2 regions of the Rhizobium sp. RAF56 genome follow, and region 2 is predicted to be linked to the other one. Evidence: predicted binding sites of a transcription regulator. Region 2 holds the regulator's gene; the other holds the start of a gene.
The links. Region 2 encodes LexA, which represses DNA repair genes until DNA is damaged. Its sites were predicted from a motif close to TGTTCNNNNTGTGTTCNG; they were not measured.
Positions count from the first base shown of each region.

Region 1 (12,356 bases), on a different contig from region 2:
AAGCAATTCCGCGAAAAGTGTGAAACGGTTTTCCGTCCGGAATTGCGAGGTTCTGTGGCAAATGCCGCCCGGTTCGGGTCCAAAAAATGGATGCTCCCCTGGCGTTTCGGGTTGCGTGTTCGACGAGAGATAGTTGGCCGTGGTTCAGCTATCATGTCGGCAGGAGAAGCAGTCTAAAAGCCCGAAAAGAGCTCGGTCACTTTCTGCCTCAGTTCGTCGGGCAACCGCCCGATCACGGGGCCGATATTGTCCTTCTGCCGCTTGTCGAAAAACGAGGGAGACCACGGAAGCCCGGTCATCTTATTCGTTACTACAAGGGTTTCCAGAAACAGCCCGCATTGCTTCAAATGAACTGGATCGTCAATGATAAAACCATGTTCATCGAGCAGATCGATCTGCTTGGTGCAATACACGACTTTCACCCAGGGCATCTCCCCACCGTTTTGCACAGCAACAAAACCTGCGGCCCTTACAATGCAAGGACGGGGGTACGGACCAGGCCGGGCAGGCTTTTCGGCATGAGGATACGCACACCAAACAAAATCCCACTTCTGAGGAAGTGGGACGTTTTCAACCCGATAGGGCGGCTTGAGCTTCACGCTTTATTCGAAGCTTGATCAACCATTCACAACTCTGAATTCGCCAAGCGGGCCGTAATTTTCCTCGATAAGCGTCTGGAGTTTCTCGAAATAGTTGGGGTCGTAGTCTGGACCAACTTGATGCTTGCGCTGATACTCCAAGGAAAAGAGATCTTCATCCGGGCCACGCTCGCTCCGAACCTTGGCCACGCCGAATGCTTCGGTCGCATCACGGTACGAGCCGTACGATAGGTACGTAGCAATCTTGCGCTGGGCCATTTTGTCTCCAAAAGCCGCATCACCTAGAAGCGGAACGTTCAGTTACCAAGACGAGTTCGACACGTCCAAGCAGTACCGACATAGCAGAAAATCGCGAGATTTCGCCTCCAGTTTCGTCCTTTACCTTCCAAGAAGATGCCGATCTTGTCAATGTCTTGCTAGGATACTGCGCCCAAGCACACCTTAGCGAATTCTCGCCGGGGAAAAGATAAGTGGCGATATCCCGTTCCTGAATACCTCGACGTCCGAACCACTTTCGCGGAAGGAAATTATTGCTGCGAGGAGGCTGCGATCTACGCGGATTAAGGCTTGTGGCGCCATGGCTGAAACCCACTCCGCGCTGCATCCGTTTTTCTTATGTTATTTGCTACATAGTTCCCTCCGGGTTTGCGCAGCAACGAAATAAACAGCGAGGATGCCGATGGATGCGAAGAGAGCGATCAGCGAAACGGACGACGTCATCGTCGAACGCCGAGGTTCGGCCGGCATCGTTCGCCTCAACAGGCAAAAGGCGCTGAACAGCCTGACCTTGCAGATGGTACGGGTGATTGCGGCAGCGCTGGAAGCCTTCGCGGCGGATAGCGGCGTTGCGAGCATCGTCGTTCTCGGGGAGGGAGAGCGCGGATTTTGCGCTGGCGGCGACATCAGGGCGATCTATCGCAGCGGAAAGGAAGGGACCGACGAGGCCGCCGCCTTCTGGCGAGAGGAATTTCGCCTGAATTATGCCATCGCCACCTATCCGAAACCCTATGTCGCGCTGATGGACGGCATCACCATGGGCGGCGGCGTCGGGCTTTCGGCCCATGGCAGCCACCGTGTCGTCACCGAGCGCACGCGGCTTGCGATGCCTGAAACCGGTATCGGCTATTTTCCGGATGTCGGCGCCACCTGGCTTTTGTCGCACGCGCCGGGCGAGGCCGGAACCTATATGGGCCTCACCGCGCTGGATATCGGCGCTGCGGATGCGATCCACGCAGGCTTCGCCGACCATTGCGTGCCGTCCGAGAGACTGCCGGCGCTGGTCGATGCGGTTGCAGCGCTTCCCCCCTCGGCCACGGCACTCGACGTGCATCGGGCGATCGCGGAGATGGCGAGCGACGCCGTCGGAGGTCGCCTGGAAGCCCATCGCCCCGCCATCGATCGCGCCTTCGCGCACGATACCGTCGAGGGGATCGTCGAAGCGCTTGCCGCGGCGACGGACACCTTCTCAAGCGAGGCGCAACGCGTCATCGCCACCCGCTCGCCGACGAGCCTCAAACTGACGCTGCGGCTGCTGCGCGCCGGCGCCAAAAGCGCAAGCCTTGCCGAATGCCTCACGCGCGAATTCGGCGTCGGCCTGCAGATCCTTGCGAACCCGGATTTCTACGAGGGCGTGCGCGCGGCCGTCATCGACAAGGACCGCAATCCGAAATGGTCGCCGGCGAGCCTTGGGGAGGTCGGCGAGGCGGATATCGAGCGCTTTTTCGCGCCTGCGCCGCAGGCGTTGTTTTAGGACTACAGCGAACAGGTCGATCGAACGGGAGGAAACGTGGCCATGACACGCATCGCATTTATCGGGCTTGGCAACATGGGCGGGCCGATGGCCGCCAATCTCGTAAGGGCCGGCCATTCCCTGACCGGGTTCGATCTGTCGCACGACACGCTGAAGGCTGCTGAGGCAACGGGCGTGAAGCCGGCGAGTATCCTGAGCGAGGCGCTCGCCAACGCGGAAGTCGCGATCACCATGCTGCCGAAGGGCCAGCATGTGATTTCCGTTTGGAGCGATATTCTGCGGGCGCCGGCAAAGAACATGCTCATTATCGATTGCTCGACGGTCGATGTCGAAAGTGCCCGCCAGGCGCATGCGATGGCGAGGCAGGCGGGCTGCCTCTCCCTCGACGCGCCCGTATCCGGCGGGACCGGGGGCGCTGCCGCCGGCACGCTCACCTTCATGGCCGGCGGTTCGCCGGAGAGCTTTGCGCAGGCAAAGCCGCTCCTCGAAGCGATGGGCAAGCGCATCGTTCACTGCGGCGAGGACGGGGCGGGGCAGGCCGCGAAGATCTGCAACAACATGATCCTCGGCATTTCCATGATCGGCGTCTGCGAGGCCTTTGCGCTCGCCGAAAAACTCGGCCTTTCGCACCAGGCCCTGTTCGATGTCGCCTCCACGTCCTCCGGCCAGTGCTGGTCGCTCACCACCTATTGCCCGGTGCCGGGGCCTGTACCGGCCTCGCCCGCCAACAATGGCTACAAGCCGGGTTTTGCCGCCGCTCTGATGCTGAAGGATCTCAAGCTGGCGCAGGAGGCGGCGTCCGCGAGCGGTGCCGTGACCCCGCTCGGGGCAGAGGCAGCGCAGCTCTTTGCCCTTTTCGAAAAGCGCGGCAACGGCAACCGCGATTTCTCCGCCATCATCGAGATGTTCCGCGAGGTCATTTAGGCTCAGAAGATTTGCGCAATTCGGGAGGGAAACCGCTTCCCACTTTTCCTGGAATTTGCCTAGCGCCACATGCCGCGCATGCGCGCGCCGACGTCGACGCGGACCTGACGCGCGTGCGCGGCGGCAGCGCTTTCCGCTCTGGCAAGTGGCCAGCCGCAGACCTCGAAGAACTGCAGTAGCGTCGCCGGAATGAAGCGCGAGCGCGAGGCGTAGACGTGGCGGTCGCCCTGCGCGTTCTGCCCGTGGGTGAAGAAGCGTTGCGGCACCACGAGATCGAGGCCGTCCTTGGCGCGTGTCATGGCGACGTAGAGAAGGCGCCGCTCCTCCTCGATCTCGGCGCTGGTTCCGACGCCGAGATCGGACGGTATGCAGCCGTCGACGACATTCAGCATGAAGACCTTCGTCCACTCCTGGCCCTTGGCCGAATGAATGGTCGAAAGGATGAGATAGTCCTCGTCGAGGAGCGGCACGCCGGCCTGGTCGCTGGTGGCATCGGGCGGATCGAGGGTGAGTTCGGTGAGGAAGCGCTCACGGGAGGGATAGCCGCCGGCGATCTGTTCGAGCTGGATAAGGTCCGCCTGGCGGGTCGAGGCGTCCTCGTGCAGACGGTCGAGATGCGGCTCGTACCATTGCCGCACCAGGCCGATTTCGGCCGGCCAGCCGGCCTTGCCGGTCTTCAGTTCGCTGAGCGTGGCGACAAAGCTTTTCCAATCCTCGCCCGAGCGAGGCGGGGCCGGCAGCGTGGCGAGCGCTCCGAGCGGATTGGTCTCCTCGCCGATGGCGTCGAGAACCCGCTGCGCAGTCGAGGGGCCGATACCGGGCAAAAGCTGCATCAGCCGGAAGCCGGCGACGCGGTCGCGCGGGTTCTGGGCGAAACGCAGCGCCGCCAGCATGTCCTTGACATGGGCGCTGTCCAGGAATTTCAGCCCGCCGAATTTGACGAATGGGATGTTGCGGCGCGTCAGCTCCACCTCCAGCGCGCCGCTGTGGTGCGAGGCGCGGAACAGCACCGCCTGCTGCTTCAGCCGCGTGCCGCCCTCGCGGTTTTCCAGGATCTGGTCGGCGACGTAGCGGGCCTGGTCGGCCTCGTCGCGCACGGTCACCAGCCGCGGCCGGCTGCTGGATTGCCGTTCGGTCCAAAGGTTCTTGGTGAAGCGCTCGGAGGCAAGCTCGATGACGGCGTTTGCGGCAGCCAGGATCGGCTGGGTCGAGCGGTAGTTTCTGTCGAGCGTGACGACATTGGCGGCCGGGCTGAAGGAAGCGGGGAAATCGAGGATGTTGCGCACGGTCGCGGCGCGGAACGAGTAGATCGATTGCGCATCGTCGCCGACGACGGTGAGCCCTTGCCCGCCCGGCTTGAGCGCCATCAGGATCGAGGCCTGCAGCCGGTTGGTGTCCTGATATTCGTCGACGAGCACGTGGTCGAAGCGCCCGGCAATGTCCTCCGCGATCAGCGGCTCGTGAACCATATGGGCCCAGTAGAGCAGCAGGTCGTCGTAATCGAGCACGTTCTGCGTCTGCTTGGCCTCGACGTAGGCCGCGAAGAGTTCGCGCAGCTGCTTCTCCCAGGCAGCTACCCAGGGAAAGGCGTCGCGCAGGATAGTTTCGAGCGGCGCTTCGGAATTGACCGCGCGCGAATAGATCGCAAGGCAGGTGCCCTTGGTCGGAAAACGGCTTTCCATTTTCGAAAAACCGAGTTCGTGCCTGACGAGGTTCATCAGATCGGCGCTGTCCTCGCGATCATGGATGGTGAAGGCGGGGTCGACGCCGATCTGTTCGGCATAGTCGCGCAAGAGCCGCGCGCCGATGCCATGGAAAGTACCCGCCCAGGCGAGCGCATCGGCCATGACGGCGGCGTTCGGCCCCAGGACCTGGCCGCAGATACGCTCGACCCGGCGCGCCATCTCGGCGGCGGCCCGGCGGGAAAAGGTCATGAGCAGGATACGGCGCGGATCGGCGCCCTTGACGATCAGGTGCGCGACGCGGTGCGCCAGCGTATTGGTCTTGCCGGAGCCGGCACCAGCGATGACGAGGAGCGGCCCGGCGATGTGGCTGCCGTCGATTTCCGTGCCATGCTCGACGGCGAGGCGCTGCTGCGGATTGAGCTTTTCGAGGTAGGCGGCGTTCATCTCAACTCCTCAAGCGGCCGGATGAGGCCGCGGGCGATCCGCATCAAGGAATCACGTGGGGAACCGCCCGGGTGTTCGATAAATGTTCCGGCGAGGGCGGCCTGTCAAGACGAAGGCGGAACCCGCCCGGTTCTTTCGGGTCGGCTGAAACAACGTTGGCGAGCAACGCATTAGCCTGGGGAGGCGATCATCTCTTTCGCCGCGACATCGTTTACAACCCATCGGGTTAAGGCTAGCCTTCTCTCCCAAGCAACCGACAGCGTCGAGGACACTTCGGTATGAACGAGACGATCGCAACCGCGTTGCACCAGCCCGACGGGTTGGTCGCGTTGAAAGACGGTGGCGTGGCACTCGTGGAGGCCGAGGCCGGCGGCGGGGCACTCATCATCATCGGCGCGCAAGGGGTCCGGCACGAGATCTGCAGGGTCGAGGGGCATCCGATCGGGCTCGCAATCGATGGCGATGGCTGCTTCTGGGTCGCCGGCGGACCGGGAAACACGGTCGTGCGGCTGTCGCCCGACGGCCAGATCCTGAAGACGATCGCGGGAACGAAAGACCAGCCGTTCGTGTTGCCGAAAAACCTTGCCTTCGGCCCTGACGGGCTTCTCTATATGAGCGATTGCGGCGTCCGCCTCTCCGATCTCGTCGATGACGCCGATATCCGTCCCGACTATTACGACGCCGCCTACAACGGCCGCATCTATCAGATCGACCCGCAGGCGGGGCGGGTGCTTCGCACGCTGGCGACGGGCTTGCTGATGGCCAACGGCGTTGCCTTCGACGCCGAGGGACTGCTCTATTACAGCGAGACGCTGACCGGCACCGTGTACCGCCAGGTCATCGGCGGCAAGCCGCAAACTTTCGCGCACGTGTCGCGCTCTCAGGTGACCGGGGGCCTGAAGGGGCCAGCCGGCCTCGCCTTCAATCGCAGCGGCATGCTCTATTGCGCGAAGTATGGCGAGGGGGACATCTGTCTGATCGATCCGACGGGAAAGATCGTCGGGCACATCCCGACCAACGGTCGCCTGCCGGACGATATCGCCTTCACGCAGGATGGGAAATACGCGCTGATCGCCGAACACGAGCACGGCGCGCTGGAGAAAATCCCCGTACCAAGCCCCGGTGGCCTGCCGTTGCACACGCCGGCGCTTTAAAGCAGTTTCAGGAAAAATGTGAAACGGTTTTCCGGAACTCTAACCGGGGGTGGGGGAGGCGTGCCCGGCGAACCGGACACGCTGTCTCAAGAGTTTACTCTAGGCGGCCGGAGCCCGCTTCGACTTTTCGTCCTCGATGGCTGCTGCCTCGGCCGCATGGCTGCGGTGGCGTTGGCGCCAGTCGCCGAGGAAGAGCAGGATCGGCGCTGCGATGAAGATCGACGAGGCGCCGGCGACGAGAATGCCGAAGACCATCGGGATCGCGAAGCTCGAAACCGCGCTGCCACCCCAGATCGCCATTGGAACGAGAGCGAGGAAGGCCGTCGCATTGGTATAGAGGCTTCGCGCCAGGGTCTCGTTGATCGACTTGTCGATGATCTCGCGCAGCGGCATCGACTTGTAGAGGCGCATGTTTTCACGCATGCGGTCATAGACGACGACCTTGTCGTTCACCGAGTAGCCGACGAGCGTCAGGATGGCGGCAATCGCCGTCAGGTTGAAGTCGAGGCCGGTGATCGCGAAGAAGCCGATCGCCTTGGTGACGTCGAGCACCAGCGTGACGATGGCACCGACGGCAAACGGCCACTCGAACCGGAACCAGATGTAGAAGAGCATCGCAAAGCTGGCGATCACGACCGAGAGGATACCGGCCCAGGCAAGCTCGCCCGAGACTTTCGGGCCGATGACGTCGGTGCCTTCGACGGTGGCCCCCGGGTCGATCTTGGCGACCTCGGCCTTCAGCTTGGTCACCGCTGCCGTCTGCGCCTCTTCGCCGCCGTCCTGCCGTTGGGCACGAACGAGAATGCTGTGGTTGTCGCCGAAGGACTGCAGCGAGATTTCACCAAGGCCGAGGGTGTTCAGGCCTTCGCGGAACGTCGCGAGATCCGCTACCTCCGAGGTCTTCACCGACATCTGGATGCCGCCGCGGAAATCGACGCCGTAGTTCAGGCCCGGATGAATGAAGAGCACGACCGAAGCGATGGAAAGCAGCGCCGAAACGGTTACGCCGAAGAAGCGCGCCTTCATGAACTGGATGTGCTTGTCATAGGGGCTGAATGGGATCAGCGGCTTGATGTTCATCACCTTCAGCTTGCGGCGGCGGGTGATCTCGATCATCGCGACGCGCACGAACGCGACCGAGGTGAACATCGAGATGATCAGGCCGAGGCCCATGGTCACGGCAAAGCCGCGAACCGGTCCCGAGCCGAAATAGAACAGGATCGCGGCAGCGATCAGGGCCGTCATGTTGCCGTCGATGATGGTCGAGTAGGCGCGCTTGAAGCCGGTATCGATGGCGGCAAACGCACTCCTGCCCTTACGCGTCTCTTCGCGGATACGCTCGTTGATCAGGACGTTCGCGTCGACCGCAAGGCCGATGCCGAGAACGACACCGGCGATACCCGGCAGGGTGAGCGTTGCGCCGACGAGCGTGAGGGCCGAGAACGTCAGGATCGTGTGGATCAACAGAGCCACGTTCGCCAGGATGCCCCACGTTCCATAGAGAATGAAGATGAAGGCCGCGACGAGGATAAAGCCGACGATGCCCGAATAGATACCCATGCGGATCGCGTCGCCGCCGAGGTCGGCGCCGACGGTGCGCTCTTCGATGACGGTTAGCTTGGCAGGCAGCGCGCCTGCGCGCAGCAGGGCTGCAAGCGTCGTAGCGCTTTCGGCGCTGAAGCTGCCGGAGATCTGGCCGGAACCGCCGGTGATCGGCTCGCGGATGACAGGCGCGCTCAGCACCTTGTTGTCGAGCACGATGGCGAAGGGCTTGCCGACGTTTTCGCGGGTGATTTCGGCAAAGCGGGCAGCGCCGGCATTGTCGAAGCGGAAGGTAACGAGCGGCTCATGCGTATTCGGGTCGAAACCGACGCGCGCATCCGACAGACGGTCGCCCGAAAGCTCGACGCGGTCCTGGATCGGGAACGGCGTGCCCTTCTCGTCCTTCATGACCGTCACGCCGGCGGGCGGATTGTTGATGTCGCCGGTTTCGGCGAGCATGTGGAACGACATCTTCGCGGTCGAGCCGAGCAGTTCGCGAAGGCGCGAGGGATCCTGCGCGCCCGGCAGCTGCACGAGCACGCGGTTGCTGCCGATACGCTGGATTGTCGGCTCCGCCACGCCCACCTGGTCGACGCGCTGGCGGATGACTTCGAGGCTCTGCTGCACCGCGGCTTCGACGTTGGCATTGATGCCGGCGGGCGAGAAGGCAAGATTGATCGTGCCGCCGTTGGGCGTCACGGTCAGGTCGGACTGGCCGGCGGTCAGCCCCGTAGTGATGACGTTCGAAAGCGTCTTCAGCTCGGTAACGGCCACATCGCTCTGTGCAGGATCGGTCAGCGTGACGACGATCTGGTTCTGGGAGAGGACGACGGACTTCGTCTGGATGCTCTTGGTGCGGAGCACGCGGCGGGCGTCCTGCAGCAGCGACTGCAGCCGCTCCTTGGTCAGGTCGGCTTCATCCACCTCGAGAACGAGGTGCGAGCCGCCGCGCAGGTCGAGACCGAGGGAAACCTGGCTGTGGGGAAGCCATGTCGGCAGGCGGCTAAGTGTGGCCTGCGACAGGACGTTGGGGAGGGCAATCAGAAGGCCCAGCACGATGATCACCGAATAGGTGAACACGAGCCAACGGGAAGTGCGCATATGGATATCCTTGAATACGCTTGTGCCAGCGAAGGTCGCTGGCGGGTGTCGGTGTGAATTTTATTGAAGCCGCGCCGCGCGCAGGCTGTTCAGGCGCGAACGGGCGGCCCGCGTGCCAGATAGGCGCCGGGCGCCGGCAGTTCCGCCGCAAGCGGCTTCAGGGCATCGCCCGTGGGCAACGCCGTATAGGGAAGAATGAGCGAGGTGGGCGTCGGAACGAGCGCGTCGTTGCCGTCGTGCCAGGCGCCCTTCGGTTCGAGGTCGCGCTCGGACGAGGCCAGAACACCGCGCGCGGTGTCGCGCAGCGACAGATAAAGCGGCTGCGTGCCTTTGCCGGCCGAGAACGAATTGGTTTCCGCCGTTGCCGCCGCGCCGAAGCCGCCGCCGATCGCGAGCCCGAGATAGGCAAAGAAGGCGACGACCAGGGACGCAACGAGGCGCGGCATGGTGGGCCGTGCGCCGTTATTCGTCTCTTCGCCGTCGGCGATGCCGTATTCGGATGGGTTCACGTGTCGAAGCGACCTTTGTTGGTTGCGGCAAGCGGGTTCATTGGGCCGTCCCTATAGCAGCCTCCGGCCCCGGTTCCTAGACCGGCCGCGCCTGAGCTGGGGATTGCGGCCCAGTATAGCGGCTTTTGCCGCTTATTGCGCCCTCTCATGATGCAGTCGGGTCATCTGGTCAACCATTCCCAGGGCGATTTCGCGCTCGCCCATGATCGCCGCGTCGGCTCCATAGGCTTTCAACTCGGTGATTTCGGCGTCGGAATGGGCGCGTGCGACGATCAGCAGCGAAGGGTTGATGGCGCGCGCCTGCTGCGTCACACCGCAAGCCTCGAAGGCATTCGGGATGGCGACGGCAAGGCTGAGAGCGCCTTCCACGTTGGCGTAGGCGAGCGTGCCGGCGGAAGCCGCATTGCCATAGACCGCCTCGATGCCGCTACCGCGAAGCTCGGCGATACGGCTGTCGGTATCCTCGATGACGAGAAAGGGAGTGCCCGAAGCCTGCAGGCTTTCGGCGAGTATCTTGCCGACCCGGCCATAGCCGACGACGATGGCATGGCCCCGAAGCGAGGTCGGGCCGACCTCGGTGTCGCTCTGCGTCGGCGGAGGATAACGGCCCTCTGTTTCGGAAATCGTATTGTCGGGCTTGGCGGCCTTTTCGGCACTTTCGCCTTCGGAGGCGCGCGCGCCGAGCCGCCGATTGAGCCAGTCGCAGGCGACGAACACCAGCGGGTTGAGGATGATCGACAGAATCGCGCCGGAAAGAATGAGATCCCGGCCCTCGGGCGGCAGCAGACCGAGCTCGACGCCGAAGGCGGCGAGGATGAAGGAGAACTCGCCGATTTGAGCAAGGCTTGCCGAGATCGTCAGTGCCGTCGATAGCGGTTTGCGGAAGGCGAGCACGATGAAGAAGGCGGCGACCGACTTGCCGACGATGATGATGAAGAGGGTTGCAAGGACCGGCAGCGGGCGCTCGATCAGGATCACCGGGTTGAAGAGCATGCCGACCGAGACGAAGAACAGGACCGAGAAGGCATCCCGCAAGGGCAGGCTCTCCTCCGCCGCGCGGTGGCTAAGCTCGCTTTCGGCGAGAACCATGCCGGCGAAGAAGGCGCCGAGGGCAAGCGAAACGCCGAAGAGTTTTGCCGCACCGAATGCAACGCCAAGGGCGATCGCAAGCACGCCGAGGCTGAAAAGCTCGCGCGAGCCGCTCTGCGCGGTACGATGAAGCAGCCACGGAATGACGCGGCCGCCGAAAACCAGCATGACCGCAACGAAAAGGGCGACCTTGACGAGGGTGGCGGCAATGATGCCGCCGATGCCGAGATCGAGGCCGAGCAGATGGTTCAACGCCGTCGACAACGGTTCCGTGCCGCCGTGACCGTCGCCGCTGACGCTTGCGGCGGCCGGGATCAGAACCAGGGCCAGCACCATGGCCAGATCCTCGACGATCAGCCAGCCGACGGCGATGCGGCCGCGTTCGGTCTCGACGAGCCGCCGTTCCTGCAGCGCTTTCAGGAGCACGACGGTGGAAGCAACTGAGAGCGCGAGGCCGAAGACCAGGCTGCCGCCGATCGGCCAGCCCATCAGCGCGCCGAGCCCCCAGCCGAGCAGCGTGGCAAAGGCGATCTGAACGATCGCGCCCGGCACGGCGATGCCGCGCACCGTCAGAAGGTCTTTCAGCGAAAAGTGCAGCCCGACGCCGAACATCAGCAGGATCACGCCGATTTCCGCAAGTTCCGGCGCCAGCGTCTGGTCGGCGACGAAACCGGGCGTATGGGGACCCGACAGCACGCCCGCCAGCAGGTAGCCGACCAGCGGCGGCATTTTCAGCCGATTGGCGATGGTGCCGAGGATGAAAGCCAGCACGAGGCCCGCGACGATGGTCGTAATCAGGGGCGTGTCATGCTGCATCGTCACCTCCGGACAGTGTAAATATATGACTTTTATGGCTTATCGCGGACTATGGGCGATAGCCGGCCTTGAATCAAGGAGAGCTTGTCCTTCAGCCTGCCACTCCGGCACCGGACCCCGCAAGTCACCCGCACGCGTCAATTCGAAGCGGGTGGTGCGAGGCAATGCGGGGAGACTCGGTAGGCATAAAGCGTTCTGCCCCTCTTGTAGCCGAAGTCGGGTTGCCAGGTCTTCAGCGCTTCACTCGTGCCGTCGACGCAGGTGAAAGGCTCGGTCGCGACAAATAGGACGTTCTCGGCCGTCGTTGCGGCGGGGAAGGGAAACCTCTGCTCGTAGTAGCTCGTCGGGAAGCCACCGAGATCGCGGGCATAGATGCGCAGCGGCTTGTCCCTGAGCGTATAGAAGAGGTCGCCCAGGATGTCGCGGTCCTCGGCAACCACGATGCCGGTGGCAGCCTGCTCGGCGATCCGGGCGATATCCAGGCTGACGGCGCTGCGTCCCATGTAGCGCTTCATGACGAGTTCGCCGTTCGGCAGCTTCAGATCGGTCGCGAATACCGTGAGCAGCGGGATGACGACCGCCACGACGCCGTTGATAATCAAGGAGTTCAGAAGCCCGCGGCGCAGTCTTTTAAGCTCCAAGACCGCAAGGATGGTGCCGGCCGCATAGGCGGCGACCGCCCAGTTGGCATAGGCCTTGGCAAACAGCGCCTGCAATGTGATGAGCAGCACGACGGGGACCGA
Region 1 is NZ_JBFRDU010000018.1:70,500-82,855, forward strand. It holds gene AB4048_RS16735 (GMC family oxidoreductase) at 1-1, shown strand, start outside; gene AB4048_RS16740 (hypothetical protein) at 174-599, opposite strand; gene AB4048_RS16745 (hypothetical protein) at 618-857, opposite strand; gene AB4048_RS16750 (enoyl-CoA hydratase/isomerase family protein) at 1,279-2,349, shown strand; gene mmsB (3-hydroxyisobutyrate dehydrogenase) at 2,392-3,273, shown strand; gene AB4048_RS16760 (ATP-dependent helicase) at 3,333-5,402, opposite strand; gene AB4048_RS16765 (SMP-30/gluconolactonase/LRE family protein) at 5,681-6,556, shown strand; gene secD (protein translocase subunit SecD) at 6,656-9,199, opposite strand; gene AB4048_RS16775 (hypothetical protein) at 9,289-9,708, opposite strand; gene ybaL (YbaL family putative K(+) efflux transporter) at 9,841-11,613, opposite strand; gene AB4048_RS16785 (ArnT family glycosyltransferase) at 11,751-12,356, opposite strand, start outside.
Region 1: a site for LexA is predicted at 5,475-5,492, ahead of AB4048_RS16760 (ATP-dependent helicase). Genes of this name have one in related genera too.

Region 2 (12,356 bases):
AGCCATTTTGTTTCCTACCCCTCATTCGGCGGCCCGCCGCAGGCTTGAGGCCGCCTCTTTGGTGTTCAAAGTCCGAGCATCATGCGCACGATCGACTCAACTCCGCGTCCGAGCGCCCGGGTGTTTGCCGCGTCGAGATGAATGCCATCGAGCGGCGTGGTGACAGCGACCGAACCGCCGTCGAAGAAGCCGCAGTTGAGCTCGTCTGCAAGGTCGCGGTAGAGCGTCGCAAGCTTGGCCGATTCCCCAATACCGTCCGGAAAGGATGCCGCAAACGGCGCGTTCGCGGTTTCGGTTATGACCGGCGGCGCAACGATCAGGATATCGGGCGGATCGTAGTCGAACGGCCATGCGTGGTTGCGCACCAGGCGTACCAGCCGGGCGATACCCTGACAGGCCGCGAAAGCGGACCCGGCGACGACCGATTTCATGTCGTTCGTGCCGAGCAGGATGATGATGAGGTCGAGCGGCGCATGCGTCTGCAGGATCGTCGGCAGAACCCGCGCGCCGTTTCGGTCGCAGTCGGCGAGATGGTCGTCGAATGCGGTCGTGCGGCCGTTCAGCCCTTCGGCGATAACCCGAGCCTGACTGCCGAGCGCCTTTTGCAGAACGCTCGACCAGCGGTCCTCATAGGCATGCCGGCCGATGGTTTCGGCATCATAGCCCCAGGTCAAGGAATCGCCGTAGCACAGAACGGTCTTGGTCATATCCATGTCCGTTCAGGGCTCAGACGAGCATGCCCATCGGGTTTTCGATATAGCCCCTGAAGGCGCCCAGGAGTTCCGCGCCGAGCGCGCCGTCCACGCAACGGTGGTCGGTGGAAAGCGTGACGCTCATCATGTTGGCGATGACCATCTGGCCGTTCTTGACGATGACGCGCTGCTCGCCAGCGCCGACCGCAAGGATCGTCGCATGGGGAGGATTGACCACGGCGGCGAAGTTCTTGACGCCCATCATGCCCATGTTGGACACGGCCGTCGTGCCGCCCTGATATTCCTCCGGCTTCAGCTTGCGTTCCTTGGCCCGCTTGCCGAGATCCTTCATCTCGTTGGAGATGGCCGACAGCGTCTTCGTCTCCGCGCTTCGGATGATCGGCGTGATCAGCCCGCCCGGAATGGAGACGGCAACGCCCACATCCGCATGCTTGTGCTTGACCATGTTCACGTCGGTCCAGGAAACGTTGGCATCCGGCACGTCGCGAAGCGCGAGCGCCAGCGCCTTGATCACCATGTCGTTGACCGAAAGCTTGTAGGCCGGAGCGCCGTCCTTCGACTTCGGCGCGGCGTCGTTGAGCTGGGTGCGCAGCGCCAGCAGCGCGTCCAGCTGGCAGTCGAGCGACACATAGAAGTGCGGGATGGTCTGCTTGGATTCCTGCAGGCGCTTGGCAATCGTCTTGCGCATGCCGTCATGCGGCACGAGCTCGTAGGAACCGGGTTCGAAGAGCTTCAGCACGGCCTCCTCGGACATGCCCTTCGGAGCGCTTGGTGCGGCTGCCGCAGCAGGCGCAGCACTCGGCGCGGCAGCCGGAGCAGCCTTTGCTCCGCCGCCGGCAGCAGCCGCCTCGACATCGCTCTTTACGACGCGGCCGTGGGGGCCGGAGCCAGCGATGGCCGAAAGGTCGATGCCGGCATCCTTCGCAAGACGGCGGGCGAGCGGCGACGAGAATACGCGGTTGCCACCCTGCGACGCGGCAGCAGGGGCGACCGCGGGAGCCGGAGCCGCTGCAGGTGCCTCGGCCTTCGGTGCCGGAGCCGGGTCGGCCTTGGCGACGGGTGCGGCGCCATTGCCACCCTTGGCGGCAGCAGACACGTCTTCACCTTCGGCAGCAAGAACGGCGATCAAGGCATTGACCTTGACACCTTCCGTGCCAGCGGGAACGACGATCTTGGCAACCGTGCCCTCATCGACGGCTTCGACTTCCATCGTCGCCTTGTCGGTCTCGATCTCGGCGATCACGTCGCCCGACTTGACCTGATCACCCTCTTTTACCAGCCACTTGGCCAGGTTGCCTTCTTCCATGGTCGGGGAGAGAGCGGGCATTGTGATGTTGATGGGCATCGTGCGGCGCTCCCTTATTTGTAGCAGACGGCTTTGACCGCCTCGACGACTTCACCGACGTTCGGAAGCGCGAGCTTCTCGAGGTTGGCGGCGTAGGGCATCGGAACGTCCTTGCCGGCGATCGTCAGGATCGGCGCGTCGAGATAGTCGAAGGCCTGCTGCATGACGCGGGTGGCGATTTCGGTGCCGACGGATGACTGCGGATAGCCCTCTTCCACGGTGACGAGACGCCCGGTTTTCTTGACGGATTCGATGACGGCCGGAAGGTCCATCGGGCGGATCGTACGAAGGTCGATCAGTTCGACGTCGATGCCCAGCTTTTCGAGCTCAGCCACCGCCTTCACGGCATAGGTCATGCCAATGCCGAAGGAAACAACGGTTACGTCCTTGCCTTGGCGATGGATGCGAGCCTTGCCTATCGGCAGCACGAAGTTATCGAGCTTCGGCACGTCGAAATGCTGGCCGTAGAGGATTTCGTTCTCGAGGAAGATCACCGGGTTCGGATCGCGGATCGCGGCCTTAAGCAGGCCCTTGGCGTCGGCCGCCGTGTAGGGCATGACCACCTTTAGGCCCGGGATCTGGCTGTACCAGGCGGCGTAGTCCTGGCTGTGCTGGGCGGCGACGCGCGCGGCGGCGCCGTTGGGCCCACGGAAAACGATCGGCGCGCCCATCTGGCCACCCGACATGTAGAGCGTCTTGGCAGCGGAGTTGATGATCTGGTCGATCGCCTGCATCGCGAAGTTGAAGGTCATGAACTCGACGATCGGCTTCAGACCCGCCATCGCGGCGCCGACGCCGACGCCGGCAAAGCCATGCTCGGTGATCGGCGTATCGACCACGCGGCGGGGGCCGAATTCCTGCAGCAACCCTTGCGTGACCTTATAGGCGCCCTGGTACTCGGCGACTTCTTCGCCCATGACGAAGACGCTTTCGTCGGCGCGCATTTCTTCGGCCATTGCGTCGCGGAGCGCTTCGCGGACCGTCGTTGACACCATTTCGGTGCCGGCGGGGATCGCCGGATCGGCCGCGACATTGGCCTTCGGTTCGGCCGGAACGGAAGCTGCGGCGGGTGCCGATGGCGCTGGCGCTTCGGCCACCGGAGCAGCGGTCGGTGCCGGTGCGGCAGCGGAAATATCGGAGGCGGATTCGCCGTCCTGCAGGAGAACCGCGATCTTCGCGTTCACCTTGACACCTTCGGTGCCGGCGGGAACCAGGAGTTTACCGATGACGCCTTCGTCGACGGCTTCGACTTCCATCGTCGCCTTGTCGGTTTCGATCTCGGCAATCACGTCGCCGGAGGTGACTTTGTCACCTTCCTTCTTGAGCCATTTGGAAAGCGTGCCTTCTTCCATCGTCGGAGAGAGGGCGGGCATGAGAATATCGATGGGCATGGGTGGTCCCTCCCCGATTTAAAGCAGAATGTCGGTGTAGAGTTCGGATACATCCGGCTCCGGATCGGATTGCGCGAAATCCGCGCTGTCGGCGACGATATCGCGGACGTCCTTGTCCATTGCCTTCAGATCGTCCTCCGTCGCCCAGCCCTTTTCCAGGAGCCGCTGGCGAACCTGCTCGATCGGGTCCGACTCTGAGCGCATCTTCTGCACTTCGTCCTTGGAGCGGTATTTAGCCGGGTCCGACATGGAGTGACCGCGATAGCGATAGGTCAGCATCTCCAGGATGATCGGGCCGTTGCCGCCGCGGCAATGCGCGACCGCCTCGTCAGCGGCCGCCTTCACGGCGCGAACGTCCATGCCGTCCACCTGGATGCCGCGAATGCCGAAGGAGGCGCCGCGCTGCGAGAAGTCGGCCTGCGCGGTGGCGCGGGCGGTCGACGTTCCCATGGCGTAGCGGTTGTTCTCAATGACGTAGATCGCAGGCAGCTTCCAGAGCTGCGCCATATTGAAGCTTTCGGAGACCTGGCCCTGGTTGGCGGCGCCGTCACCGAAATAGGAAACGCTGACGTTGTCGTTGCCGCGATACCTGTTGGCAAAGGCAAGCCCAGTGCCAAGAGACACCTGCGCACCCACGATGCCGTGACCGCCGTAGAAGTTCTTTTCCTTGGAGAACATGTGCATGGAGCCGCCCTTCCCCTTGGAATAGCCACCCCGGCGCCCGGTGAGTTCAGCCATGACGCCGCGCGACGACATGCCGGTCGCCAGCATGTGGCCGTGATCGCGGTAACCGGTGATGACCTGATCGCCATCCTTCAACGCCATCTGCATGCCGACGACGACGGCTTCCTGGCCGATATAGAGATGACAGAACCCGCCAATGAAGCCCATGCCATAAAGCTGGCCGGCCTTCTCTTCAAAGCGTCGGATCAGCAGCATGTCGCGGTATGCCTTCAGTTCGGCATCGCGATCGAACTCGGCGATCGCCCCTTGGACGAACCCCTTGTTGTCGGCTGATTTGGACGTTTTACGGCTGGAAACGGACGCAGTTTTTCGCGGCGCCATTCAACCCTCCCCCTATGATTAGCATCGTTCAGTCTGGACGAGTACCATAGGCAAGAAAATACGCCACAGCAATGCCAGAATTGCATGCCTCGTATTCTACATATCTATTTGATAAATAAACAAAAAATGCGATTAACTAGATTTAAGTTAATCGCACCTGCGGCCCGATTTGCGCCGTTTTCAGTTATTGAAGATAACGATTTCGTCAGCCTTCGAATAGTTCAGCTGATAGCGCGCCTTTTCGTCCAGCATGTCCTTGTCGAGCGAGCCGTCACTTAGTAGTGACACGGCCTTTTCGAGATGTTCGCGCTTGGCGACGAGCACAGCCAATTCGTCGGTGCGCACGAGGCGCTGGCGCTCGAAAATCTCCGTCGCACGCAGACCGTAGTCGCCGTGGATGCAATGATAGCCGAAATAGGAAACAAAGGCGATCGCGATCGCCGGAAGAACGAAACGGCCGAGCCTTCTCTTCTTATGATACTTTGTCCACATGCTCGCCTGCTTGTAACGCCACATCTTCCAGAGGCGACATTAGCCACGAGAGATTAACCGTCCGTTGACTCTAGCGGGCGCGCAAACAAAAACCGCGCCCGGAGGCGCGGTTCAGGGGTCTACAAGATCCGGAAATCTCTTATTTATCAGCCGCGAAGAATGGAGCGGCCGGCATACTGTGCCTGCGGACCAAGCGCTTCCTCGATGCGGATGAGCTGGTTGTACTTGGCAAGACGATCGGAGCGCGACAGCGAACCGGTCTTGATCTGACCGCAGTTGGTGGCGACCGCAAGGTCGGCAATCGTTGCATCTTCCGTTTCGCCCGAGCGGTGCGACATGACGGCGGTGTAGCCTGCCTTGTGGGCGGTTTCGACGGCGTCCAGCGTTTCCGTCAGCGAGCCGATCTGATTGACCTTGACGAGGATCGAGTTGGCGACGCCCATGCGGATGCCGTCGCGCAGACGCGCGGAGTTGGTGACGAACAGATCGTCACCAACCAGCTGCGTCTTCTTGCCGATCAGGTCGGTCAGCGTCTTCCAGCCATCCCAATCGTCTTCCGCCATGCCGTCTTCGATCGAGATGATCGGATACTTCGCGGCGAGCTCCGCGAGATATTCCGCCATGGCACCCGGTTCAAGCGTGCGGCCTTCGCCTTCAAGCACGTACTTGCCGTCCTTGAAGAATTCCGTCGAGGCGCAGTCGAGGCCGAGGAACATGTCTTCGCCGGGCTTGTAGCCGGCCTTTTCGACCGCCTTCATGATGAAGTCGAGTGCTGCCGGGGCGCTTGAAAGGCCGGGCGCAAAACCGCCTTCGTCGCCGACATTCGTGTTGTGGCCCTGCGCCGACAATTCCTTCTTCAGAACGTGGAACACTTCCGAGCCCATGCGCACCGCATCGCGCAGCGTCTCGGCGCCGACCGGCAGGATCATGAATTCCTGGAAGTCGATCGGATTGTCGGCATGGGCGCCGCCATTGATGATGTTCATCATCGGCACCGGAAGCAGGCGGGCATGCGCGCCGCCGACATAACGGTAGAGCGGCAGGTTGGCGCTCTGGGCGGCCGCCTTTGCAACGGCGAGCGATACGCCGAGAATGGCGTTGGCGCCGATCCGCGACTTGTTCGGCGTGCCGTCGAGCTCGATCATGATGTTGTCGATCTGGATCTGGTTTTCAGCATCCATGCCGCCGATGGCATCGAAGATTTCGGTGTCGATGGCCTCGACCGCCTTTTCGACGCCCTTGCCATGGTAACGGCTGCCGCCATCTCGCAGTTCGACTGCTTCATGGGCGCCGGTCGAGGCGCCCGACGGCACGGCCGCGCGGCCCATGCTGCCGTCTTCCAGATAGACGTCGACCTCGACGGTCGGATTGCCACGGCTGTCGAGAATCTCGCGGGCGATGATGTCGGTGATGGCGGTCATGATAGCTTCCTGCTCGCTGGTGGTTAAATCGATTGAAATCTGTCTAGAGCGGCCCAGCGGAATTTTCAATGCCGCGTTGCCGTGACGAAAAGCGTTCCTGCCGCCTAAACGAGTTTCGTGTCAGACGTTTGAACGCAATTCCAGTTTTCAGCCCTTGGCGATGGCATCGAAGGCCAGCAGCTTTTCCAGAAGCCGCGGCATATCCTTCAGATGCACCATGTTCGGCCCGTCGGAGGGCGCGTGATCCGGATCTTCGTGCGTTTCGATGAACACGCCGGCAACGCCGACAGCAACGGCTGCGCGCGCCAGCGTCTCCACGAATTCGCGCTGCCCGCCGGTCGAACCGCCCTGGCCTCCCGGCTGCTGCACGGAATGGGTGGCATCGAAGATTACCGGAGCAACCATTGCCGCCATGATCGGCAGCGATCGCATGTCGGACACCAGGGTATTGTATCCAAACGACGCGCCACGCTCGCAAAGCAGAATGTTCGGATTGCCGCTTGCATTGAGCTTTTCGAGGACATTCTTCATGTCCCACGGGGCGAGAAACTGGCCCTTCTTGACGTTGATCACGCGACCGGTCTTGGCGGCGGCAACCAACAAATCGGTCTGGCGGGACAAAAACGCGGGTATCTGCAGCACGTCCACGGTCTTGGCGACGACGGCGCATTGCTCTTCGGTGTGGATATCGCTCAAGACCGGAAAGCCGAACTCCTTTTTCAGATCGGCGAAGATTTCCATGGCACTATCGAGCCCGATACCGCGCTTGCCCGATAGCGATGTGCGGTTCGCCTTGTCGTAAGACGCCTTGTAGACCAGACCGATCCCCAGCTTGCCGCAGAGTTCGCTAAGCGCACCTGCCATCATGAAGGAGTGATCCCGGCTCTCCATCTGGCAGGGACCTGCAATCAGCGAAAGCTTGCCGCTGTTCGAAAACAGAACGCGAGAAGCGCCCTCGCCTGCGACGACTTCGGAATTTGTCGGATGGCTCATTGTGTCTCCTCGAAAGCAAACAGAGCGCCCTGGCCGAGCGCTGCCTTGATGACGATGCGATTGCCCGCGCGCGTGTGGGTCACGCCGTTAGCAGTCAAATGCGCCGCTGTCACGGAAAGATCGCGGACGCGAAAGAGAATCGCCCTTGCGCGCAAACCCGGGTCCGTCTGGGCGATCCTGAGATCATAGAAGGCTTCGAGCGCTTGCGGCGTCATGACGGCCAGGCGAACGTTTGCCGTCTGAACCGACAGCCCGAATGAATGTTCTTGAACCTTGGCGCCGCCGCAGGCCTGCGAGAGGAAGCCGGCAAAGGCTTTAGGATCCCGAGTGGAAAGCGTTACCTCGGCCATGCCGGTGGTGCCGTTGGCATGCCGCTCCAGCGCACTGCGGTCCGACGGAAGAGGATTGGTCCGCTCGCAGCAAAAAGCAAGGAAATCAGGCGCGCGCAGGTCCGCGGCAAAGGCTAAGCGAAAGCCCGCCACCGATTGCGTCTCGTCGGGCATGCGCACTGGCCGCGAAAACTCGAGCAGCCGGCCGGCCGAAATCGCATTTGCACGAAATCGCTTGTCGTCGGCCGCTGCGTCGGCCGTACCGAACGCAATGGCGGAGAAGCCCTCTTCCCCTTGCCGGAACCGAAAAGCCAGGTCGCGCGCCGTAAAAACGTTACCTTCGGCAGCGCTCGCCACGGTTCGCTCGTGATCGGCAACGCCGAGCGGCTCAAGATAAGTCTGGTCGGCGAGGAATACGCAGGCGTTTTCCGTTCCGAAGGGATGAAGCGCGTCGGCTGCGACCGTAAAGCCAAGCTTACCCAGCCTCTCGCGCGCCGAGGCAATGCTCATTGTCGGCAACACCAGATGGTCAAGCGGATGTGGCGACGAGCTCATGCCCTGCTCCCTCAATCGTCTTCCTCAAGCCTTCACGTGTGGTAGCGTTTGCGCCTTTCCGCGACCCGTTTCAAGCCCAAAGGCTGCGGTGGCAACACCGATACTCCGAATCGGATTGATGACTTGCCCGCCAAGATTTCTGACCGCGTGTGCCAAGAGACCGCGAGAAACGCCCGCAGGCGGCACCAATCGAGCATGCGAAGGTGAAATTCATCATCAGCGCGACCATCTTCACGAAAATTTAAGCACTTGCGGAACACATATGGAACATATAGTGTCCGTTCTGGATTTGTTTCACGATTGGGGCCTCATACAATGTTGACTCGCAAGCAGCAGGAACTGCTACTTTTCATTCACGAGCGAATGAAGGAATCCGGCATACCTCCCTCTTTCGATGAAATGAAAGACGCCCTCGACCTGGCGTCTAAGTCCGGTATCCATCGGCTCATTACCGCGCTCGAGGAGCGCGGTTTCATTAGGCGGCTTCCGAACCGGGCCCGAGCGCTCGAAGTCATCAAGCTGCCTGAGGCCTACAGCCCCAGCATGCAGCCGCGGCGCGGGTTTTCGCCGAGCGTCATCGAGGGAAGCCTCGGAAAGCCGCAGCCGGTAGCGCCCGCCGCGACAAAAACCGCCGACAACGGCAACAATTCGGTTTCCGTTCCGGTGATGGGACGGATCGCAGCCGGCGTGCCGATCTCGGCCATACAGAACAACACCCATGATATCGCCATACCCGCCGACATGTTGGGCTCCGGTGAACATTACGCGCTGGAGGTCAAAGGCGATTCGATGATCGAGGCCGGGATCTTCGATGGCGACACGGTGATCATTCGCAATGGCTCCACCGCCAATCCCGGCGATATCGTCGTGGCTCTCGTGGACGACGAAGAGGCTACGTTGAAGCGCTTCCGACGCAAGGGTGCCTCAATTGCACTCGAGGCCGCCAATCCGGCTTATGAGACCCGCATCTTTGGGCCGGACCGCGTGAAAGTTCAGGGCAAGCTGGTAGGGCTCATTCGCCGTTATCACTGAGCGGTGAAATCGGGGTCCGTCTTGAACGTTCCCGAACGCCAGTCATAGGCTCGGTGGATGTTCCAGGCTCTCGCGATTCCATCGAATGCTGTCGTGGCGATGGGGTTTCCCGAGCCGACATCGATTTCCACCGATCCCGAGCGTCTTAGGCTCGTGGCGCTGAAAATCCGGGCGCCGGTGCGGCAACGGTCCAGTTTCAATCTCGCCGGGGTGACGACGATATCGGCGGTATCACAGGCAGGACCGAGATAGGCGGCTTGGTTGATGGTGATCAATATCTGTGCATTCGACAGCAGTGCGGCGCACCACTCCCGTCCGTTGCAGGCAAACCCGCCATCTGGGACCACATCCAGCGCCCGCTCCATTTCCTGACGGACGATTTGCCGTTGCGCGGCATCCAGCGCGACCCGACCCTGGCGCTTGCTGGCACGCGGAAGAGCAAACATGTCCCCGAGCATGCGTGGTGGCTGCCACGCATCGATTGCCAGCGCACGCTGCCACTGCTCGAAAATGAAATCCGGCGGCCGTTCCCGATTGGGCGCCAGGCGGCCATCTCGCCAGAGCGCAACCAGGTCGCCGTCCTCCGCGATCATCACATCGGGAGGCGGCCGGCCGGGTATTGCAGCGGATAGTGTGACGACGGCAACGATGAGCAGCACTCCAATGTGCCGGAGGCGCGTCCGCAGAAGCCCCATCAGGAGGATGCCGGCAACGACGGCGGGGAACAGCCAGGGCGGCAGCCGGGCGAACGGCACGTTCCCGCCCCAGGCTGCGACGGTCTTCGCGATCGCAATCACCGCATCGAGGCCCAAGCCGGTGATCTTCCAAGGTACGGCATCCAAGCCAAAGGGCATCAATAGCATCGCCAGCATGCCGACCGGCATGACGATGACGGAGACGATCGGCATCGCCGCCAGATTGGCAACAAGGCCGTATGTCGCCAGCCGGTGAAAATGCTCGATGGAGAAGATCGCCGTGGAGGCCCCGCCGATGAGCGAGGTCATCGCAATTCCGGCAAAGAAGCGCCCGGCCGCTTTGATCGGCCAAGGGGTTGGCAACGGAATGATCGTGCGCTCGCGACTGGCCCGCCTTGTCCAAAGCCTGTAGCCGGAGACGAGGGCGAGCGTCGCGGCAAAGGACATTTGAAAGCTCGCCCCGAGCACCTCCGACGGCGATAGCGCCAGGATGACGATTGCTGACAGCGCAACGTTTCGCAGACTGACGGATGGCCGGTCGAGCAGGACCGCCACCAGCATGATCGCCATCATCACAAAGGCGCGCTCGGCCGAAACGCCGAATCCGGAAATGAGATAGTAGGCGGTCACCGTCATAAGTGCGCCAACGGCCGCGAACTTCTTGATCGGACGCGCCTGCGCCACTCCCGCGAAGAGACTGAGCGCGTGGCGCAAGCCGACGTAGAAAATGCCGGCCGAGAGCGCCATGTTCAGCCCCGATATGGCGATGATATGCGCTAGCCCGGAGACCCGCAGCGCATCGATCGTCTCCGGCGAGATGGCGCGCCGCTCGTCGTTGACCAGCGAGGCGGCAAACGCGCCGGTGTCGCCCGGCAGGATGGCGCGGATGCGATCTCCGATCCGTTCGCGCAGGGTCGTCAGTTTCCGTTCGAGGCTTGCGACAAGCGTCGCGTCCTCCATGTCTCCGTCTGGAGACATCCTCTGTGGCAATCCGTAGAAGAAGCCATTTGCGCCGATGCCGTCGAAATAGGCGTCGAAGGCAAAGTCGTGGAGATTGGGCAAAGCAGGGCCGGCAGGTGGAATGAGGCGCGCCCTGCCCCGTACGATATCTCCGGGAACGAAGGGTTCCTGCTTTCCCCGCGCAAGGACCGCGACGCGCGACGGCGAACGTCTCAGCGCCGGCGCCTCCGTCGCCGTGACGGCAACGAGATAGCGCCAACGGCCGCGATCGTCGATCTCGCGGCGCTCGACACGCCCGGTGATCGTGGTCGTGACCGGAACGTCCAGCATGAAAGTTCCCGTTCGCCAGGTTTGCCATTGGGCAAGGAGCATGCCGACAAGCACCAGCATCGCGGCGAACAAAAGGTGGCGCGAAACGGCGCTGGCTTGCCTTTTCACGGCAAGGCTCGCGGCTGAGATCACAACTCCCATGACGATCGCGGCGGTCGGAGGATCGTTGCCGGACTTGAACCAGATGATCGCGCCGCAGCCCATATAGACTGGCGCGAAAAGCAAGGCGCGCCCATGCGCGGCTTCTTCCTGCAATAGCAGGGCAAGTGCTTCGGAAAACGCCGCTCGCGCCAGACGAGCCCTACTTGCCAGCGGCACACGGTCCTGCGTGCGGACCCCGCGTTCCAAGGGAACGGTCAGCGCTGACCCGCCTGTCCTCGGCGGCGGCAGGTTGAAGCTCGTTACCTGCCTGTCTCGCGCTTCGGTGTCGGGCATAGCCGCTGTCAGTCGATGTTCAAGATCCCTAGAAACTTGCAACTATTGATCGAAATTTTCAACAAAAATCGATTGGGTCACCGGTTCGATAAAAGCCTTTCCCAACCGCCGCGACGCTGCTTGTCCATCCTCTCGGAAGAGCAGATATTGCAGTGCCCAAAAGTTGATGACGCGATGCACAAATAGGCGCCACGGTAACTTGGCATTAGCTTCGTGATCATATAGCAATCGGTGGACGCTTAACCATTTGGCGCTTTTTGTGGCGCCAACCCGCCAAATCTTGGAGGATCAGCATGACGGAACAAAGCGCGAAACTACTGTGGGGCGACACGTCGGTGGACTTGCCTGTGAAGGCCGGCACCATCGGCCCCAGTGTCATTGATATTGGCGCCCTTTATAAGCACACCTCTTCTTTCACTTACGATCCTGGCTTTACGTCGACAGCTGCCTGCGAATCCAAGATCACCTACATCGACGGCGACGAGGGCATTCTGCTGCATCGCGGCTATCCCATCGAACAGCTGGCCGAGCATGGCGACTTCCTGGAGGTCTGCTATCTCCTCCTTTATGGAGATCTCCCGACCGCCGCGCAGAAGAAGG
Region 2 is NZ_JBFRDU010000003.1:92,834-105,189, forward strand. It holds gene lpdA (dihydrolipoyl dehydrogenase) at 1-6, opposite strand, end outside; gene AB4048_RS03695 (SGNH/GDSL hydrolase family protein) at 66-707, opposite strand; gene AB4048_RS03700 (pyruvate dehydrogenase complex dihydrolipoamide acetyltransferase) at 727-2,058, opposite strand; gene AB4048_RS03705 (pyruvate dehydrogenase complex E1 component subunit beta) at 2,073-3,449, opposite strand; gene pdhA (pyruvate dehydrogenase (acetyl-transferring) E1 component subunit alpha) at 3,468-4,514, opposite strand; gene AB4048_RS03715 (FtsB family cell division protein) at 4,695-5,006, opposite strand; gene eno (phosphopyruvate hydratase) at 5,153-6,427, opposite strand; gene kdsA (3-deoxy-8-phosphooctulonate synthase) at 6,575-7,420, opposite strand; gene AB4048_RS03730 (VOC family protein) at 7,417-8,304, opposite strand; gene lexA (transcriptional repressor LexA) at 8,620-9,336, shown strand; gene AB4048_RS03740 (ComEC/Rec2 family competence protein) at 9,330-11,756, opposite strand; gene gltA (citrate synthase) at 12,050-12,356, shown strand, end outside.